Regions from separate parts of the Streptomyces pimonensis genome, predicted to be linked through region 1. Evidence: predicted binding sites of a transcription regulator. Region 1 holds the regulator's gene; the other holds the start of a gene.
What was found. The regulator HspR, encoded in region 1, represses chaperone genes until heat shock. The targets are predictions, from matches to a motif close to TTGAGNNNNNNNNNCTCAA.

Region 1 (6,982 bases):
CGCGGGGTGATCTGAATCGCTCAGGGTCGCCTATGGCGGCGCCTTCCGGGGCCTCCCGGGTGGCGTCCGGGATCGGATCGTGTTATTCACGCTAAATCAGTCCATATACCCCTAACTTATATCCGTGCTCTACGGGATCGCCGCCGCCGCCACCGCCCTGCTGCTCTCCGCCCTGCTCACGGAAGCGCTGCGGGTCCCCGCCCTGCGCCTGGGAATCCTGGACCGCAGACGCCGTCTGGCGGTGCCGCTGTCCGGGGGGACGGCCGTCGTGCTCGCGACCGGGCTGGTGGCGGGGCTCGGCGACCGTGCGGGACTCGCGCCGCTCGGCACCGGGATCGGGCGGCTGCTGACCGCCGGGGCCTGGATCGGCGTGCTCGGGCTGGCCGCCGACGTGTGGCGGCTGCGGTGGTGGATCCCGCTCACCGCTACGGCCGTGGCGGCGGCGCTCGTCGTGCCGTACGCGGAGACCGGGGTGGTGCGGGGAGTGCTCGCCGTGGGGTGGATCGTGGCGGTCACCGCCGCGTTCCGGGGGCTCGACCACGCGGACGGACTGGCCGGCACCGTGGGGGCGGTGACCGCGTTCGGGGTGGCGGCCTGCGCGGCGGCCGAGCTGATGGACGGGATCGCGGTGCTGACGGGCGTGCTGGCCGCCGCGCTCGCCGGGTTCCTGCTGCACAACTGGCATCCCGCACGGGCCGGCCTCGGCTCGGGCGGCTCGCTGTTCGCGGGGTTCGTGGTGGCCTCGGCGGCGGTGTTCGTGCGGGCCGGACAGGGAACGGCGGCCGGCGCCGGGGTGTTGTTCGCCCTGACGGCCGTGGCGTGCGCCGACGCCGTACTGGTGGTCCTCGCGCGACGGCTCTCCCGGTGGCCGCTGACCCGCGGCCGGCCGGACCACCTCGGACACCGGCTGCGGCGGCTCGGACTCGCCCCCCGCGCGGTGACCGTGCTGCTCGGCGGCGGGGCGCTGGGCGGGGTGCTCGTAGGGGTGGCCGTCCACACCGGACGGGTGTCCGGGGGTGCGGTGGTGTGGGTGGCGGCGGTGGTCATGGTGGTCGTCCTCGCGCTCGTCCGCCTTCCCCTCACCCCTGTTTTCCGCCCTCGTCAACGATCTTCCGAGGCTTCGTCCCAGGTCACAAGGCAGTTGCGTGTAAGGAGCGGATAAGACTTGAGTCTGCTCGACTCAGCTCTGTTGACCCCGCGCCGGGTGTCATGCATGCTTGAGTCTGTTCCACTCAAGTCAGCTGGAGGAATCGAAATGGCACGTGCGGTCGGCATCGACCTGGGCACGACTAACTCCGTCGTCAGCGTTCTGGAGGGCGGCGAGCCCACCGTCATCACCAACGCCGAGGGCGCCAGGACCACGCCGTCCGTCGTCGCCTTCGCCAAGAACGGTGAGGTGCTGGTCGGCGAGGTGGCCAAGCGTCAGGCGGTCACCAACGTCGACAGGACCATCCGGTCGGTCAAGCGCCACATGGGCACCGACTGGAAGATCAACCTGGACGGCAAGGACTTCAACCCGCAGCAGATCAGCGCCTTCGTGCTGCAGAAGCTGAAGCGTGACGCCGAGGCGTACCTGGGCGAGAAGGTCACGGACGCGGTCATCACCGTCCCGGCGTACTTCAACGACGCCGAGCGTCAGGCCACCAAGGAGGCCGGCGAGATCGCCGGCCTGAACGTGCTGCGCATCGTCAACGAGCCGACGGCCGCCGCCCTGGCGTACGGCCTCGACAAGGACGAGCAGGTCATCCTGGTCTTCGACCTCGGTGGCGGCACGTTCGACGTCTCCCTGCTGGAGATCGGCGACGGTGTCGTCGAGGTGAAGGCCACCAACGGTGACAACAACCTCGGTGGTGACGACTGGGACCAGCGCGTCGTCGACTACCTGGTCAAGCAGTTCCAGTCCGGGCACGGCGTGGACCTGGCCAAGGACAAGATGGCGCTGCAGCGTCTGCGCGAGGCCGCCGAGAAGGCGAAGATCGAGCTGTCCTCGTCCACCGAGACCACGATCAACCTCCCCTACATCACCGCCTCCGCCGAGGGCCCCCTGCACCTCGACGAGAAGCTGACCCGCGCCCAGTTCCAGCAGCTGACCGCGGACCTGCTCGAGCGCTGCAAGACGCCGTTCCACAACGTCGTCAAGGACGCCGGCATCCAGCTGTCCGAGATCGACCACGTGGTCCTCGTCGGCGGTTCCACCCGCATGCCCGCCGTCGCCGAGCTCGTCAAGGAGCTGACCGGCGGCAAGGAGGCCAACAAGGGTGTGAACCCGGACGAGGTCGTCTCGATCGGCGCCGCCCTCCAGGCCGGTGTGCTCAAGGGCGAGGTCAAGGACGTCCTGCTGCTCGACGTCACCCCGCTGTCCCTCGGCATCGAGACCAAGGGCGGCATCATGACCAAGCTGATCGAGCGCAACACCACGATCCCGACGAAGCGCTCCGAGATCTTCACCACGGCCGAGGACAACCAGCCGTCCGTGCAGATCCAGGTCTACCAGGGCGAGCGCGAGATCGCGGCGTACAACAAGAAGCTCGGCATGTTCGAGCTGACCGGTCTGCCCCCGGCGCCGCGCGGCGTCCCGCAGATCGAGGTCTCCTTCGACATCGACGCCAACGGCATCATGCACGTGACCGCGAAGGACCTGGGCACGGGCAAGGAGCAGAAGATGACCGTCACCGGCGGCTCCTCGCTGCCGAAGGACGAGGTCGACCGGATGCGCCAGGAGGCCGAGAAGTACGCGGAGGAGGACCACGCCCGCCGCGAGGCCGCCGAGTCCCGCAACCAGGGCGAGCAGCTCGTCTACCAGACCGAGAAGTTCCTCAGCGACAACGCGGACAAGGTCCCCGGTGACGTCAGGACCGAGGTCGAGACCGCCGTCGCCGAGCTGAAGGAGAAGCTCAAGGGCGAGGACACCGCCGAGATCCGCACCGCCACGGAGAAGGTCGCGGCCGTCTCCCAGAAGCTGGGCCAGGCCATGTACGCCGACGCCCAGGGCGCCCAGGCGGCCGGCGGCGCGTCCGCGGGCCCCGGTGAGGCCAAGGCCGACGACGACGTCGTCGACGCGGAGATCGTCGACGAGGACCGCAAGGACGGTGCGGCGTGACCGAGGAGACCCCGGGCTTCGACGAGCAGTCGCAGCAGCCCGACGTCCCCTCCGAGGAAGCCGAGCCGAAGGCCGCCGCCCAGCCCTCCGAGGAGGAGGGGGCGGCCCCGGCCGGGGACACGGGCCAGGAAACGGCACTGGTGGCCCAGCTGGACCAGGCGCGCACGGCGCTCAACGAGCGCACGGCGGACCTCCAGCGCCTCCAGGCCGAGTTCCAGAACTACCGGCGCCGGGTCGAACGTGACCGGATCGCGGTGAAGGAGGTCGCCGTGGCGAACCTCCTGAGCGAGCTGCTCCCGGTGCTCGACGACGTCGGCCGCGCGCGGGAACACGGCGAGCTGGTCGGCGGCTTCAAGTCCGTCGGCGAATCGCTGGAGACCATCGTGGCCAAGCTGGGCCTCCAGCAGTTCGGCAAGGAGGGCGAGCCCTTCGACCCGACGATCCACGAGGCGCTGATGCACAGCTACGCGCCGGACGTCACCGAGACGACGTGCGTGGCGATCCTGCAGCCGGGGTACCGCATCGGCGAGCGCACCATCCGCCCCGCGCGGGTGGCCGTCGCCGAACCGCAGCCCGGCGCGCAGACGGTCAAGCCGGCCGAGGAGAGCACCGAGGCGCAGGCCGACTCGGAGAACAAGGAGAGCGGTGGCCCGGACGAGGGCTGACGTGGGAACAGACGCAGGGAAGGAGGGACGTCGGGGATGAGCACCAAGGACTTCATCGAGAAGGACTTCTACAAGGTCCTCGGCGTCCCCAAGGACGCCACCGAGGCCGAGATCAAGAAGGCGTACCGGAAGCTCGCCCGCGAGTTCCATCCGGACGCCAACAAGGGCAACGTCAGGGCGGAGGAGCGGTTCAAGGAGATCTCCGAGGCGAACGACGTCCTCGGCGACCCCAAGAAGCGCAAGGAGTACGACGAGGCGCGCGCGCTCTTCGGCAACGGCGGTTTCCGCCCGGGGCCGGGCGCGGGCGGCGGCTCCTTCAACTTCGACCTGGGCGACCTCTTCGGAGGCCAGGCCGGCGGCCAGCAGGCGGGCGGCTTCGGCGGCGGCCTGGGTGACGTCTTCGGGGGCCTGTTCAACCGCGGCGGAGCGGGGGCCACGCGTACCCAGCCGCGGCGCGGCCAGGACATCGAGTCCGAGGTGACGCTCAGCTTCACCGAGGCGATCGAGGGTGCGACGGTTCCGCTGCGGATGTCGTCGCAGGCGCCCTGCAAGGCCTGTTCGGGCACCGGCGACAAGAACGGCACACCGCGTGTGTGCCCGACCTGCGTCGGCACCGGCCAGGTGGCGCGGGGCTCCGGGGGCGGCTTCTCGCTCACCGACCCCTGCCCCGACTGCAAGGGCCGCGGTCTGATCGCGGAGGAGCCCTGCGAGATCTGCAAGGGCAGCGGCCGGGCCAAGTCCTCGCGGACCATGCAGGTGCGCATCCCCGCGGGCGTCAGCGACGGCCAGCGGATCCGGCTGCGCGGCAAGGGAGCGCCGGGCGAGCGCGGCGGTCCCGCCGGCGACCTGTACGTCGTCGTGCACGTCGGCGCCCACCCGGTGTTCGGCCGCAAGGGCGACAACCTCACCGTCACGGTCCCGGTGACGTATCCCGAGGCCGCCCTCGGCGGCGAGATCCGGGTCCCGACACTGGGGGGTCCGCCGGTCACGCTGAAGCTGCCGCCGGGCACGCCCAACGGGCGCACCATGCGGGCCCGGGGCAAGGGCGCGGTCCGCAAGGACGGCAGCCGCGGTGATCTGCTGGTCACCGTGGAGGTGAGTGTTCCCAAGGACGTGTCGGGGAAGGCTCGTGACGCGCTCGAGGCGTATCGCGAGGCGACCGCGGACGACGATCCGCGGGCGGAGCTGTTCCAGGCCGCGAAGGGAGCTTGATCTGCATGGACGGCCGTCGACGCAATCCGTATGAACTGACCCAGGACACCCCGGTCTACGTCATTTCGGTGGCGGCCCAGCTCTCCGGTCTGCACCCGCAGACGCTGCGCCAGTACGACCGGCTGGGTCTCGTGTCGCCGGACCGCACGGCCGGCCGGGGCCGCCGTTACTCGGCCCGTGACATCGAACTGCTCCGTCAGGTGCAGCAGCTGTCGCAGGACGAGGGCATCAACCTGGCCGGGATCAAGCGCATCATCGAACTGGAGAACCAGGTCGCCGCCCTCCAGTCCCGTGTGGCCGAACTGGAGGGCGCCCTCGACGGGGCGGCCACGGCGATGCGGCAGCGCGAGGCCGCGGTGCACGCCTCGTACCGCCGCGACCTGGTGCCGTACCAGGAGATGCAGCAGACCAGCGCGCTGGTGGTGTGGCGGCCCAAGCGGCAGCAGCCGGACTGAGGCGCGGGCGCGGAGTGCCGGGAGGCCCGGAGGTCGAGCGGACCTCCGGGCCTCCCGGCTTATGCACGGATACGTGTGTGACTATCGTGTAGTTGCGTGTCCAGAAGATCCTCGCCGGACGTCCGCGGGTCTCTCACGAGTTCGGCACACCGTGCCGTGTCCATCTCGTTAAGCGGCCGACCTTGACGCAGATGAGGGCTGAGGGTTGGCTTTTCAGTCACATGGGCCGCAAAGTCGTGCCCACGTCCGAAACGCACCTGAAGTGAGCCTCCGCATGCGTCGTATCGCCATATCCGTGGCCGCCACCTCCATGTCCGTCATGCTCGCCGGATGCGGCGTGCTCAACGCGACGGGGAGCAGCGACGACGCGAGTCCGGGCAAGGGCGACGACATCACCGTCGGGCTGCTGCTCCCGGAGAAGACCAACACCCGGTACGAGCAGTTCGACTACCCCATCTTCAAGGCGAAGGTGGAGTCGCTCACCAACAAGAAGGGCACCGTCGAGTACGCCAACGCCGAGGCGGACGCCGACAAGCAGGCGAGCCAGATGCAGCAGATGATCGACGACAAGGTCGACGTCATCGTGCTGGACCCGGTCGACGCGCACGGCATCGGGGACAGCGTGCGGAAGGCCAAGGACGCGGGCATCCCCGTCATCGCCTACGACCGTCTCGCCGAGGGCCCGATCGACGCGTACATCTCCTTCGACAACGGGCTGGTCGGCGAGGTGCAGGGACGTTCCCTGCTGGAGTCGCTCGGGGAGACCGCCGTCACCGACAAGATCGTGATGATGAACGGTTCGCCCACCGACCCCAACGCCAAGCAGTTCAAGGCGAGCGCGCTCTCCGAGTTCAAGGACAAGGTGACGATCGCCAAGTCCTACGACACCGAGGACTGGAAGCCGGAGAACGCCCAGGCCAACATGGCCGAGGCGATCAACGCGATCGGTGCGGGCGAGATCAGGGCGGTCTACTCCGCCAACGACGGCATGGCGGGCGGCATCGTCAAGGCGCTGAAGGCCGCCGGCGTGACCGAGCTGCCCCCGATCACCGGCCAGGACGCCGAACTCGCGGCGGTGCAGCGCATCCTCGTCGGCGAGCAGTACATGAGCGTGTACAAGTCCTACCCGGACGAGGCCGAGAGCGCCGCCGAGATGGCCGTGGCGAAGGTCCAGGGCAAGGGCATCCAGTTCGACGCGCTGACCCGCGACCGGGTGAACAGCCCCACCGACAGGGACGTCCCTGCGCAGCTCGTGCCCGTGGTCGCGCTGACGAAGGACAACATCGAGGAGACCGTGATCGCCGACGGGATCTACAAGGTCTCGGACATCTGCACCGCCGAGTTCGCGGCGGCCTGCGAGGCGGCCGGACTGAAGTAGCCGCCCGTCGATATCCGGCCACCCGCCGGTCCCTCGACCGGCGGCGGGCTCCGCCCGTGTTGCACAGCCGGTTCCCGCCGCGCATAGTTGCGCTTCGGAAAGGGGCTGAACCGAGGGTGGGACGGGCGATGGCCGGGCACGGGACGGACGGGCATCCACACGGTGCTGACCG
Region 2 (6,982 bases), on a different contig from region 1:
TGCTCGCGGTGCTCTCCCTCCCCCGCCCGGCCGTCGCGGCCGGATCCGCTCCCGGCGCTCCTCCGCGCGGCTCCGCCCACATGGGCATGGGCGTGCTCGCCCACGACGGCCGCGGCGGTCTCCCCACGGTCCGCACCACCCGGACGGAGGGCGTGGACGTCTCCAGCCACCAGGGCGACGTCGCCTGGAGAACCCTGTGGAACAGCGGCGTCCGCTGGGCCTACGTCAAGGCCACGGAGGGGACGTACTACACCAACCCGTACCGCTCCCAGCAGTACGGCGGCTCCTACGACGTCGGCATGATCCGCGGCGCCTACCACTTCGGCACGCCCGACACGGCGAGCGGCGCCGCCCAGGCCGACTACTTCGTCGACCGTGGCGGCGGCTGGTCCGCGGACGGACGGACCCTGCCGGGCGTGCTCGACATCGAGTGGAACCCGTACGGCGACGCCTGCTACGGCAAGTCGCGGAGCGCGATGGTGAGCTGGATCCGCGACTTCCTGGACCGGTACCGGTACCGCACCGGCCGCGACGCCGTCCTCTACACGGCCACCAGCTGGTGGAAGCAGTGCACCGGCAACTACGCCGGCTTCGCCGCCACCACCCCGCTGTGGATCGCCCGGTACGCCTCCACCGTGGGTGAACTGCCCGCCGGCTGGAACGCCTACACGATGTGGCAGTACACCTCGACCGGCCCGACCGTCGGGGACCACGACCTCTTCAACGGTGCCCTGGACCGGCTGCGGGCCTTCGCACTCGGCTGACCGGCAGGCCGGCCCCGGGCGCGGGCCTTCGCACTCGACCGACCGACAGGCCGGCCCCGGGCGCGGGCCTTCGCACTCGACCGACCGACAGGCCGGCCCCGGGCGCGGTGAAGACCCGGGCCTCCCTCACGGGACCCGGGTCTTCACCCGCCCGGCCGCCTCCTCCCTCCGTGCCTAAAGCCCGGGGGACGCTCCCACCGCGGCGACCGGAACCTCCGGCGCCGCGCCGTTCGTCGCGGGCGACAGCGCCAGTTCCAGGACCTGGCGGACGTCGGTGACGGCGTGGACGTCGAGCTTGTCCAGCACCTCCGCCGGGACGTCGTCCAGGTCGGGCTCGTTGCGCTTGGGGATGATCACGGTGGTGATCCCCGCGCGGTGCGCGGCGAGCAGCTTCTGCTTCACCCCGCCGATCGGCAGCACCCGCCCGGTCAGCGAGACCTCCCCGGTCATCGCCACATCCGTGCGGACCAGCCGGCCGGAGAGCAGCGAGGCCAGGGCGGTGGTCATGGTGACGCCCGCACTCGGGCCGTCCTTGGGCACCGCGCCCGCCGGGAAGTGGATGTGCACGCCCCGGTCCTTCAGATCGCCCACCGGCAGCTCCAGCTCGGCGCCGTGGCTGCGCAGGAAGCTCAGCGCGATCTGCGCGGACTCCTTCATCACGTCACCCAGCTGGCCGGTCAGGGTCAGTCCCGCCGCGCCCGTCTCCGGGTCGGCCAGGGACGCCTCCACGTAGAGGACGTCCCCGCCCGCGCCGGTCACCGCGAGCCCGGTGGCGACGCCGGGGACGGCGGTGCGGCGCTCGGCCGGGTCCTGGGCGGACTCGGGCACGTGGTGCGGCCGGCCGATCAGGTCGCGCAGGTCGGCGTCCGTCACGGTGAACGGGAGTTCCCGCTCCCCCAGTTCGTGCCGGGCCGCCACCTTGCGCAGCAGCCGCGCGATGGACCGCTCCAGGGTGCGCACGCCGGCCTCGCGCGTGTACTCGCCGGCCAGCTTGCGCAGCGCGCCCTCGTCGATCGTGACCTCGTCCCCGGCCAGTCCGGCGCGCTCCAGCTGGCGCGGGAGCAGGTGGTCACGGGCGATGACGATCTTCTCGTCCTCGGTGTAGCCGTCGAGGCGGACCAGCTCCATCCGGTCGAGGAGGGCCTCCGGGATGGCTTCCAGGACGTTGGCCGTCGCCAGGAACACGACGTCGGACAGGTCGAGCTCGACCTCCAGGTAGTGGTCCCGGAAGGTGTGGTTCTGCGCCGGGTCGAGGACCTCGAGCAGTGCGGCGGCCGGGTCGCCCCGGAAGTCCGACCCCACCTTGTCGATCTCGTCGAGGAGCACGACCGGGTTCATCGACCCGGCCTCCTTGATCGCCCGCACGATCCGGCCGGGCAGCGCGCCGACGTACGTACGGCGGTGGCCGCGGATCTCGGCCTCGTCGCGGACACCGCCGAGGGCCACGCGGACGAACTTCCGGCCCATCGCGTGGGCGACGGACTCGCCGAGGCTGGTCTTGCCGACACCGGGCGGGCCGACGAGGGCGAGCACGGCGCCGCCGCGCCGTCCGCCGACGACGCCCAGGCCCCGGTCGCTGCGCCGCTTGCGCACCGCCAGGTACTCGGTGATCCGCTCCTTCACGTCCGCCAGGCCCGCGTGCTCGGCGTCCAGGACCGCCTGGGCGCCCCGGATGTCGTAGGCGTCCTCGGTGCGCTCGTTCCACGGCATCTCCAGGACCGTGTCGAGCCAGGTGCGGATCCAGGAGCCCTCGGGCGACTGGTCGGAGGACCGCTCCAGCTTGCCGACCTCCTTGAGCGCGGCCTCCCGGACCTTCTCCGGCAGGTCGGCGGCCTCGACGCGGGCGCGGTAGTCGTCGGACTCCTCGCCCTCCTGCTCGCCGTTGAGTTCGCGCAGCTCCTTGCGGACGGCCTCCAGCTGGCGGCGCAGCAGGAACTCGCGCTGCTGCTTGTCGACGCCCTCCTGGACGTCCTTGGCGATGGTCTCGGCGACGTCCTGCTCGGCGAGATGGTCGCGCAGCTGCTGGGTGGCGAGCCTCAGCCGGGCCACCGGATCGGTGGTCTCCAGCAGGGCGACCTTCTGCTCGGTGGTCAGGAACGGCGAGTAGCCGGAGTTGTCGGCGAGCGCGGAGACGTCGTCGATGGCCTGGACGCGGTCGACGACCTGCCAGGCGCCGCGCTTGCGCAGCCAGGCGGTGGCGAGCGCCTTGTACTCCTTGGCCAGCTCGGTCACGTGGCCCGGCAGCGGCTCGGGCACGCTCTCGTCGATGCGGGTGCCCTCCACCCACAGCGCCGCGCCCGGCCCGGTGGTCCCGGCACCGATCCGTACGCGGCCCCGGCCGCGGATCAGGGCACCGGGATCGCCGTCGGCCAGCCTGCCGACCTGCTCGACCGTGCCCAGCACGCCGGTGCCGGCGTAGGTCCCATCGACGCGTGGCACCAGCAGCACCCTGGGCTTTCCCGACTCCGTCCCGGCGGCGGCCTGGGCGGCCTCCACCGCGGCGCGCACCTCGGAATCGCTCAGGTCCAGCGGAACCACCATCCCGGGCAGCACGACCTCGTCGTCGAGCGGCAGCACAGGCAGGGCGAGCGATGTGGACTCAGCAGCCATGATCTCCCCTTCGGCAGTCAAGTTGAGCTATGCCGACTCAATGCATGTGAGCCGCCGAATGTTCCCGAAGGCCTGTTCGCTCTGAGCGATCACCGATCCGGGGCGCCGAAGCCCCTGATCGCCGACGGGACGAAGCTGCCAGGATGAACGCATGTCCACCCCGTACGACATTCCCGAACCCCCCGAAGTCCTGGACCGCCGCGAGGGCCCGTACGGCGAGGTCGTGCTGCGCAGGCACGGTGACCTGCTGCAGATCATCGCCAACGGCTGCTTCCTGATGGACACCTCCGACGGCCGTTCGGAACGGCGGCTCGTCGACGCCGCCCTGACCGCCCTCGACGCACGCGCGGCGGACCCGCACGTCCTGATCGGCGGTCTCGGGGTCGGCTTCTCACTCGCACACGCCGCCGGGCAGCCCCGCTGGGGACGGATCGCCGTGGTGGAACGCGAGCCGGCGATCATCGAGTGGCACCGCGCGGGGCCGCTGGCCAAACTCTCCGCGCGGGCCCTCGCCGACCCGCGCACGGAGATCGTCGAGGCAGACCTCGTCCGTTACGTCGATGAGACGCCGGACACGTTCGACGCGCTCTGCCTCGACATCGACAACGGGCCCGGCTGGACCGTCACCGAGAGCAACGACGGGCTCTACTCGACGGCCGGACTGGCCGCCTGCGCAAGGGTGCTGAAGCCGGGCGGGGTACTCGCCGTGTGGTCGGCGAAACCGTCCCCGGAATTCGAGGGAACCTTGCGGAATGCCGGGTTCCAGCAGGTGCGTACCGAAGAGATCCCCGTTGCCCGGGGCGTTCCGGACGTGGTGCACCTCGGCGTCCGCCCTGGATAGCAAAGCCCCGGCGCCTCCCCGTACGCTGCTGCCCTGGCGCGGTCATTCAAGCGTCAATCGCAGCGATGCGCAGACGACGGATCACCCCACGGATTCCGGAAAAAGCACACCTCAGGGGCGGGCGATGGAGCAGACACAGACCTCCCACAACGGCACGGCCGCGACCACTCCCGGCGCCCAGCGCCGGGTCCTGGTGGTCGAGGACGACGCGACGATCGTGGACGCCATCGCGACCCGCCTGCGCGCCGAGGGATTCCTGGTGCAAACGGCGGGCGACGGCCCGTCCGCGGTGGACACGGCGGAGGCCTGGCAGCCCGACCTGCTGATCCTCGACATCATGCTGCCGGGCTTCGACGGTCTGGAGGTCTGCCGGCGCGTGCAGGCCCAGCGTCCGGTGCCGGTGCTGATGCTCACCGCGCGCGACGACGAGACCGACATGCTGGTCGGCCTCGGCGTCGGCGCCGACGACTACATGACGAAGCCCTTCTCCATGCGGGAGCTGGCGGCACGCGTGCACGTGCTGCTGCGCCGCATGGAGCGGGCGGCCCTCGCCGCGACGACCCCGCGCAGCGGCACCCTGCGCCTGGGCGAACTGGAGGTCGACCACGCTCAGCGCAGGGTGCGGGTGCGCGGCGAGGACGTCCATCTGACGCCCACCGAGTTCGACCTCCTGGTGTGCCTGGCGAGCACCCCCCGCGCGGTGCTCTCCCGTGAGCAGTTGCTGGCCGAGGTCTGGGACTGGGCGGACGCCTCCGGCACCCGCACGGTCGACAGTCACATCAAGGCGCTGCGCCGGAAGATCGGCGCCGAGCGCATCCGCACCGTGCACGGCGTGGGCTACGCCCTGGAGACGCCGACGCCATGAGCGACGGCCCGGCCGGACGCAGGGGCCCCGGGGCGCGGCGGCCCTGGGGCGGTGTGCGCCCGTTCTCGATCAAGACCAAGCTCGGCGCGCTGGTCGTCGTCTCGGTCCTGATCACCACCGGTCTCTCGGTGATCGCCGTGCACACCAAGACGGAGCTGCGCTTCATCACGGTCTTCTCGATGATCGCGACGCTGCTCATCACGCAGTTCGTGGCGCACTCGCTCACCGCGCCGCTGGACGACATGACCGCCGTGGCCCGCTCCATCTCGCACGGCGACTACACCCGTCGGGTGCGCGAGAACCGCCGGGACGAGCTGGGCGACCTGGCTCAGGCGATCAACGTCATGGCCGACGAGCTGGAGGCCCAGGACCGCCAGCGCAAGGAACTGGTCGCCAACGTCTCGCACGAGCTGCGCACCCCCATCGCCGGCCTGCGCGCGGTGCTGGAGAACATCGTCGACGGCGTCACGCAGGCCGACCCCGAGACGATGCGCACGGCCCTGAAGCAGACCGAGCGCCTCGGACGCCTCGTGGAGACGCTGCTCGACCTGTCCCGCCTGGACAACGGCGTGGTCCCGCTGCGGAAGCGGCGGTTCGAGGTGTGGCCGTATCTGTCCGGGGTGCTGAAGGAGGCCAACATGGTCGCCTCCGCCCGGGCGGGCATGGCCTCCGGATCGGGCAGCCACACCCGTACGGACGTCCACCTGCACCTCGACGTGTCGCCGCCGGAGCTTGTCGCGCACGCCGACCCCGAGCGCATCCACCAGGTCGTCGCCAACCTCATCGACAACGCGGTCAAGCACAGTCCGCCGCACGGCCGGGTGACGGTCCGGGCGCGGCGCGGGGACCGGCCGGAGTCGCTGGAGCTGGAGGTGCTGGACGAGGGGCCCGGCATTCCGCGGACCGAGTGGCACCGCGTCTTCGAGCGGTTCAACCGGGGCAACGTCAACCGGCCGCACGGTCCGGGCAGCGACGGCGGCACCGGCCTCGGCCTGGCGATCGCCCGCTGGGCCGTGGATCTGCACGGCGGCCGGATCCGCGTGGCCGAATCCGAGCGGGGCTGCCGCATTCTCATCACTCTTCCGGGAGAGTGGTCCGCACCAAGTTGACGTAAAGTTCGAAGCGGAACCGCAGGATCCATCCGCGTCCGCGCCGACGGACACGTGTGATCAGGCAGAGGCCCGCGCGAGCTGTGCGCCGGGGCCCGGTCGAGCGATCCCTGAGACGTCCCGTAGAATCAAAACCAGGGTTGTTTCCCGCCATTTCACGCACCGAAACACCCGTCGCGATGTGACTTACGCGACGATGAACGGGCCCGGCCTGACCTTCTCGCTCCGGGGGGCGTAGCCTTTATTTCCGCTGTCCATCATCTTGCGAAGCGGAAGAGGGCGGTTGACGCCGTGTCGCCACAGTCCCCCAGTAACTCGAGCATCTCGACCGACACCGACCAAGCGGGTAAGAACCCCGCTTCGGCCTTCGGTGCCAACGAATGGCTCGTCGACGAGATCTACCAGCAGTACCTCCAGGACCCGAACTCGGTGGACCGAGCCTGGTGGGACTTCTTCGCCGACTACAAGCCGGGCGCGCCTGCGACCTCGGCTCCGGCGGGTACCGCGGCCGCGGGGGCCGCGGCCACCTCCCCCACGCCCGGACCGACTCGCGCGGGAGGACCCCCGGCCCGGCCGGCCGCTCCGGCCCAGCCCGCCGCGCCTGCGGCCGCGCAGCCGGCCGCCCAGGCCCCCGCCCCGGCGAAGGCCGCGCCTGCCGCCAGGCCGGCCGCCGCGAAGCCCAAGGCCGAGCCCGCCACGGAGGCGAGGACCGGCCCCGAGCAGGTCACCCTGCGCGGCCCGGCCGCCGCCGTGGCGAAGAACATGGACGCCTCCCTGGAGCTGCCCACGGCCA

Region 2: the regulator HspR is predicted to act here: its motif matches at 3,397-3,415, upstream of lon (endopeptidase La).

What each region holds. Positions count from the first base shown of each region.
Region 1 is NZ_JAHWZY010000009.1:27,518-34,499, forward strand. It holds gene KYY02_RS11440 (MraY family glycosyltransferase) at 125-1,162, shown strand; gene dnaK (molecular chaperone DnaK) at 1,256-3,100, shown strand; gene grpE (nucleotide exchange factor GrpE) at 3,097-3,765, shown strand; gene dnaJ (molecular chaperone DnaJ) at 3,802-4,977, shown strand; gene KYY02_RS11460 (heat shock protein transcriptional repressor HspR) at 4,983-5,432, shown strand; gene KYY02_RS11465 (sugar ABC transporter substrate-binding protein) at 5,707-6,810, shown strand; gene KYY02_RS11470 (helix-turn-helix transcriptional regulator) at 6,939-6,982, shown strand, end outside.
Region 2 is NZ_JAHWZY010000002.1:196,698-203,679, reverse strand. It holds gene KYY02_RS03480 (lysozyme) at 1-764, shown strand, start outside; gene lon (endopeptidase La) at 939-3,374, opposite strand; gene KYY02_RS03470 (spermine/spermidine synthase domain-containing protein) at 3,526-4,215, shown strand; gene KYY02_RS03465 (response regulator transcription factor) at 4,340-5,080, shown strand; gene KYY02_RS03460 (HAMP domain-containing sensor histidine kinase) at 5,077-6,189, shown strand; gene KYY02_RS03455 (multifunctional oxoglutarate decarboxylase/oxoglutarate dehydrogenase thiamine pyrophosphate-binding subunit/dihydrolipoyllysine-residue succinyltransferase subunit) at 6,481-6,982, shown strand, end outside.